Linked DNA regions of Synechococcus elongatus PCC 11801. The protein of the gene in region 2 interacts with the protein of the main gene of each other region in a pairwise test. Links are inferred from orthologs where the notes say so. Each region holds a gene or a part of one and is shown on either strand. Other genes may lie near its edges. The genes, in order: pcrA and lpdA.

Region 1 (3,373 bases), 1.0 Mb from region 2 along the record:
TCGCCTAACGATCGCGCCGCTTCATTGCACGCTCTCGGTGCTGGAGTTGCCTTCGGCCATACGAGAAGCACTGCAGTTAAGACCGCATCAGCAGATCCAAGTTGAGGCGCGATCGCCCTTGGGATCTGTACTGGTGCGCATCCTGCCCGATCGCCTCATTTCACTCGGGCCCGATTGGGCTGCTGCGATCGCCGTACAAAGTCCTGAGTCGTCGATGAGTCTCAGTACAAGTGCTAGCCAGAAAAGTTCGATGAGCTGACCGGAGAGACAGAGATGCTCAGCTCACTGACTCATGCATCGCAACTTTCACGCGGATTGAAGGGTGAAACGGATTGGCTTAGCCGAGCGGTTCAATCGGTGCTAAGCGCGGATCCAGAATGCGCTGCCCCGTTGCACCACTGAACTGAACCACAATCGACTGGCGATCGCCCGCCCCAAAAATTCGGGTGACGCGACCAACGCCAAACTGACGATGTTGGAGGCGATCGCCCACTTGCCACTGGCGAGCAGGCTGTTGTGACTGGGCAACTGTGGCGGCATTTGCTGCGACGCGATCGCGCAAACTCGTGCGTCGTTCAGTCGTGGCTTGGGGGCTGATGCTGGGAATGGGTTGGTGGCGACTACGCGGCGACTGACCAACAATCAGTTCAGCCGGCAACTCGCTCAAAAAATTGGAGGGAATTGCAGGTTCGCGGCCGCCACCCCAAAGCCGACGAGCACTGGCATGGGTCAAAAACAGTCGCTCTTGAGCGCGAGTGATCCCGACATAGCAGAGGCGTCGCTCTTCTTCGACAGCGCGCGGATCGTCGAGTGAGCGGAAACTAGGGAAGAGTCCCTGTTCTAAACCAACTAGGAAGACAACAGGGAACTCCAGCCCTTTCGAGGCGTGAAGTGTCATCAAAGAGACTTGCTGATTCGCCTCTTTGCTGTCGGCATCTGAAGCTAGTGAAGCTGTTCCCAGAAAGCCAATCAGACTGGGATCGTCGTTTTCTTCTTCATATTGAATCGCTGCATTGACTAACTCTTCCAAGTTGCGGCGACGATCTTCATCTTCATCAGTGCCACTGCGTTGGAGCTCAGCAATATAGCCCGATTGTTCTAAGAGTTGGCGAATCAGTTCAGAAGGTCGGAGTTCATCGGCTTGGTTTTGAAACTGCTGAATTAAAGTTGCGAATTCAAGTAACCCTCTAGCTGATCGCCCTGCGAGGTTTTGCACTGTTTCTGCATCGCGCAAAATTTCCCAGAGAGGGACATTTAACTCCTGCGCAGCATCAACGAGTCGACCAATGGTAGTTTTGCCGACGCCCCGTTTGGGAACGTTGACAACTCGTAGCAGGCTAACCGCATCAAAGGGATTAGCGATCGCCCTTAGATAAGCCAAGATATCTTTGACTTCGCGGCGATCGTAGAAGCGCAAGCCCCCGATCACGGTGTAGGGAACATTCCAACGGACTAATGACTCCTCAAAGGCTCGTGATTGAGCATTAGTGCGGTAGAGAATCGCAAAGTCGCCCCAATTTAATTCAGGATTCTGTTGCTCAAGCTGACGAATTTGCTGAACCACATATTCGGCTTCCGCAATTTCATCATCGGCCCGATAGCAGGCGATCGCTTCACCACTGCCTCGGGTGGGTCGCAAAACCTTATCGATTCGCTCAGTATTGTTGCGAATTAGCTCATTGGCAGCCTGAAGAATGTTTTCAGTCGAACGATAGTTCTCTTCGAGTTTGACCATCGTGCGGGTGTCATCATCCGGCAGGCGATCGCCAAAGTCATCCTGAAAGCCCATCAGAATCGTGAAGTCAGCCGCACGGAAGGAATAGATCGATTGATCAGCGTCCCCGACCACGAAGACTGAGCGATGCTGCCACTGATCGAAATCTCTTGTTTCAGCACCGTTGGTCGTCAGCAGTCGAATTAAGTCGTACTGGGTGCGGTTGGTGTCTTGATACTCATCAACCAAAACATGGCGAAAGCGTTGGTGCCAGTAGGCTAGAACTTGCTCATTTTGTCGAAAGAGTTGAACTGGAATCAGCAATAAATCATCGAAGTCAAGAGCATTATTGGCAGCGAGCTGATCTAAGTAGCGGCGATAAACTTCCCCGATCACACGGCCGCGATAGTTCGGCTGCTGTCGTTCAAATTCATCGGGTGACCAACCATTGTTCTTTGCTGAGCTAATCGTGTAGCGAACAGACTTCGGTTCAAATCTCTTGGTGTCTAGATTGAGTTGATTACCAACAATCTCTTTGATTAAGCCTTGGACATCATTTTCATCAAAGATTGAGAACTGCTTCGTCCAACGACGGCCATTCGGATCACAATACTTGTCGATATCAAAGCGAAGAATCCGCGCACAAACTGCGTGAAATGTACCAATCCACAAATCTTTTGTGACTTCGCGATAGACGCGCGATCGCAGTTGGGTTTGCTCAATCTCCCGTAGCGTTGTGAAGGGTTGGCCATACTGCAATTCCGCCAGTTGTTGCGCGAACAGCCGTTCCAGCCGCTCCTTCATTTCCTTTGCGGCTTTGTTGGTGAAGGTCACCGCCAAAATATTTTCTGGATCGACGCGATGCTGCCGCAGCAGATGGGCAATCCGAAAGGTCAGTGCCCGGGTTTTGCCAGACCCAGCCCCGGCAACCACCAGCAGCGGACCGCTGTAGTGTTCGACGGCTCGACGTTGAGAAGTATTGAGCTGGCTAAGGAAGTCGCTGGACATTGCGCTCGCGAACAGGGCTGTTCCTCAGCCTATCGCCTCTGGTCATCGCTCCGCTTTCTGACTCGGGAGCGATCGCTCTGTGAGGGAGGTTGCGCCCTGTGATCAAAATCACAGCCATCACTGATTTCAGTCACGGCGAACGCTTAATGCTGCCGCGAGAGTGAGGACAACCTCTCTTGAGGTCTCGTTCCTTCGACTCCCTCAACAGCCATGACTTTGACTCCGAACGCCCCTTTCCCTGCTGTTGCTCAACTGGCTGCGATCGCGATCGGTCTGACGGGCGTGATGCTGCCTGTTCAGGCCTATCCAGCTTGGACCACGCAAGATGACTACGAATTTGTCCGCAGTTTCACGACTTCTTTTCAAGCGCAGATGGGTTATGCCCCCAGCGATAGCTTGGTGGCTTGGAGTTTGAACTGCGTTAAAACCAGCTACACCCAGTCCGTGGTGAGCGGCGTCAATCCCAATGTTGCGGTGAATACTGCGATCGCGGACTGCGGCCGTGCCCTCCAGAGTGTGGTGGGTAATGGCAACGGCGGCAACAGTCGGGGCAGCACCCTCTACAACTCCTCGGGGGATTCCAGCCTCTCGAGCGATTCCAATGGCTGCCTCTACTTCTCATCAGGATCCTTTTCCAGCTCTACCTCCTAC
Region 2 (3,255 bases):
GAGAACAGACCTGATTCACTGACCAGCAGCAGATCGCGATCGCGGCATTGGGCAGCCAAGTGATCGGTCACGGCCAGATCGGTGACAAAGGTCTTGAGATTGCGGTTGTTAATGCCGACCAGCCGCAGGTCATCTAGAGCTAAAACTCGCTCCAGCTCCGGCAGGCTGTGCACTTCCACCAAGGCATTCAAGCCCAGACTATGGGCGATTTTGAGGAAGTAGCGCAGGTCGGCATCCGAGAGAATTGCCGCGATCAACAGGACGGCATCGGCCCCAAGCAGGCGTGCTTTGTAGATCTGGTAGGGGTAGATCACAAAGTCTTTGCAAAGCAGCGGCACATCGACAGCTGCTCGCACTCGTTGCAGATTCTCGAAGCTGCCTTGGAAGAATTTCTCGTCGGTCAGGACTGAAATACAAGCTGCGCCATTAGCGGCATAGGCTTGGGCGATCGCCACGGGATCGAAGTCTTCCCGCAGGACGCCCTTGCTGGGTGAAGCTTTTTTGACCTCAGCAATCACCGCAGGCTGGATAGGAGCTTGACGCAGTGCCGCGAGGAAATCGCGAGGGGCTTGGGTCAGTTGGCGAACTTGAGCCTGGAGCTGTTGCAGCGGCAACTGTTCCCGCCAAGCACTGACCTCGCGCTCCTTGTACCAGACAATTTCCTCGAGGATATTGCTGGGGCTACTCCCCGGCACCTTGACCTGATAGGTGAGGCTGGCAACATGCACAGCCGGATTGGGCGGACGGCGACGGACTTCCATGGGAGTGTGAGCGCAAGGAATAGAGGGGCGATCGCTAGCCGGATTATGACCAGCGATCGCAAGAGAAGAACCGGAATTTAGGCGATCGCAGTAGCAGCTTGTTTGTAGGCCGATTCGATCACCTCACTCAGAGTCGGGTGGGTGTGCACCTCAAAGGCTAGCTCTTTGACCGACTGGCGACGAGCGATCGCGTTGGCGACCTCTTGAATCAGGTCAGCAGCATGCAACCCAAAGATATGAGCGCCCAGCACTTCGCCGGTATCTTTGCGGAACAGGAGCTTGGCGAAGCCATCGGCATCGGCCTCTGCCAGGGCCTTGGAGTTGGCCTTGAAGTAACTGCGGACGCTGGCCACTTCAAACCCTTCTTGTCCACCCAGTGCTTTGGCATCGGCTTCACTGAGGCCGACCGAACTGATTTCGGGGTGGGTGAAGGTCGCCGCTGGAATGCTGCGGTAATCGACACTGCGCGGATGGCCAGTGATGTTTTCGATCGCGACCACGCCTTGAGCCGCAGCAGCGTGCGCCAACATCAGTTTGCCAGTGGCATCACCGACGGCGTAGAGGTGCGGCACTGGATTACCATCCCGCAGGACGCGCATCCCCGCATCGACGGGAATAAAACCGCGGCGATCGGCTTCAACAGCAACGGTTTCCAAACCCAGATTTTTGGTGCTGGGAATCCGACCCGTGGCCACTAGGCAGGCGTCGACTTCCAGCACTTCCACCAGTTCTTTGGTTTCGAAGTCGGCCAATTCAATCACAACCGGCGAGCCCGGCGTAATTTTGCGGGCCAAGACGCCGGTACGAGTTTCGATATCCCGCCCCTCCAGCAGCGATCGCTGGGCAACTTTGGCGACATCGGGGTCAAAGGTCGGCAAGAGGCGATCGAGGGCTTCGATCATCGTCACTTCGCAGCCCAACGCCGTGTAGACATCAGAGAACTCTAGGCCGATGTAGCCACTGCCGATAATCGCAATCCACTGAGGCAGGGTTTCCAGCTTGAGGGCATCGTCGCTGGTGAAAACGGTTTTACCGTCGATTTCAATGCCGGGCGGCACAAAAGGATCAGAGCCCGTCGCCAGAATCACATCCCGGGCGCTATAGGTTTTTTCCACTCCATCAGCAGCAGTGACGGTGACGCGCTGGCTGCCGGCCAACCGACCGCGACCCATCAGAATGTCAGCCCCCAGCCGTTTGAGGGTGTTGCCAAGATTGCCGCGAATCGTCTCGACCAAGTTAGCCGCGTGATCCGCGATCGCTTGGCGATCGAAGCTGACGCCTTGGACTTGAATGCCAAAGTTTTGGAGGTGATCAGTGTCGGTAATTTCCCGCACCCGCCCTGAGGCTGCCAGCAGTGCTTTGGAAGGAACGCAACCGCGATTCACACAGGTGCCGCCAAGGTCACGGGCTTCCACGATCGCCGTCTTTAGGCCTTTTTCACAGGCATGTTTGGCTGCATCGAAACCGCCGTAGCCTGCACCAATGACGATGACGTCGTAGTCAAACTCGCTGCTCACCCTTGTTTCTCCGTGCCAATTGCAGAAGCATTTCGCCATTGTACGGCGGCGATGCGGCTAGCTTTGTCGCTGGCGGCGGGCTTCGTAGAGCAGTAGAGCTGCCGCGATCGCCACATTCAGCGATTCCACGCCCGCAGCTTGGGGAATTGTGACAGCGGTATCCGCGATCGCCGCCAGGTTGGCACTTAGCCCTGCGCCTTCATTTCCCAAGAGCAGCACCGTTGGTTGCCGAAAGTTCGCTTGCCACAGCGTCGTTTCGGTACGCGGCAAGGTCGCAACAATCTGGTGGCCCTGTTGCTGCAACGATCGCAGGGTTTGCCCGAGATCGGGGGCGATCGCCATTGGTAGCCGGAACCATTGACCGGCAGAAGCTCGCAGCACTTTCGGATGGTCAGGGTCGACGCAATCGGCACTAAGCCAGAGGCCTTCTGCCCCTGCTGCTGCTGCCGTGCGAATAATCGTGCCGAGATTGCCTGGGTCTTGCAGAGTTTCGACAGCAACTAGCAACGAAGCGCGTGAATCAGGTTTCCGGAGCGGTTGTCGTGCCGCGATCGCCACCACTCCATCCGGACTAACCGTGGTGCAAAGATACGCCAGCAAATCTGCGCTGACGGTTTGCTCCGGTGCCACTTGCGTTGCCTGCTGCCAGAGCTGCGGATGCTGGTCTTGCCACTCGGGGGTCGCACAGACTTGCAGGAGTGGCCAGCCGGTTGCGATCGCCTCCTGTAAGAGGTGGGTTCCCTCCAGCAAAAAGGCTTGCTGCTGGCGGCGACCTTTAGCCTGATGCAGTTGGCGAATTTGTTTAGCGAGGGGATTTTGGCGACTGGTCAGCATCGGGTTCAGGGAGAGGAGACAACGCGAGAGATTTAAGGGTGCGACTTTGGCGATGCAAGGCAACCCAGCCGATCGCGATCGGGAACCAGAGAGTCAGCAGGCGTATTAGCACGGTCGCGGCGATCGCTTGATCGCGATCGGCC

Evidence for each region.
Region 1: the proteins of lpdA (region 2) and pcrA interact in binary tests that used the Escherichia coli proteins (3 or more experiments, as listed by UniProt). The link is inferred for Synechococcus elongatus PCC 11801 from one-to-one orthologs.

The regions. Positions count from the first base shown.
Region 1 is NZ_CP030139.2:1,353,939-1,357,311, reverse strand. Bases 31-3,084 are described here. They hold pcrA (DNA helicase PcrA), read right to left. Parts: upstream 2,723-3,084; coding sequence 338-2,722; downstream 31-337. Other genes in these bases: DOP62_RS06470 (hypothetical protein), read left to right, coding at 2,933-3,084; DOP62_RS06480 (hypothetical protein), read left to right, coding at 31-259. Outside these bases: more of DOP62_RS06480, read left to right, coding at 1-30; more of DOP62_RS06470, read left to right, coding at 3,085-3,373. UniProt on the Escherichia coli protein: A helicase with DNA-dependent ATPase activity. Unwinds DNA duplexes with 3'-5' polarity. Translocates on single-stranded DNA with 3'-5' polarity. Initiates unwinding more efficiently from a nicked substrate than double-stranded DNA.
Region 2 is NZ_CP030139.2:332,848-336,102, reverse strand. What follows is about bases 79-3,014. They hold lpdA (dihydrolipoyl dehydrogenase), read right to left. Parts: upstream 2,318-3,014; coding sequence 839-2,317; downstream 79-838. Other genes in these bases: DOP62_RS01590 (TrmH family RNA methyltransferase), read right to left, coding at 2,336-3,014; trpC (indole-3-glycerol phosphate synthase TrpC), read right to left, coding at 79-761. Also shown: more of trpC, read right to left, coding at 1-78; more of DOP62_RS01590, read right to left, coding at 3,015-3,112; DOP62_RS01585 (lysylphosphatidylglycerol synthase transmembrane domain-containing protein), read right to left, coding at 3,081-3,255. UniProt on the Escherichia coli protein: Lipoamide dehydrogenase is a component of the glycine cleavage system as well as of the alpha-ketoacid dehydrogenase complexes.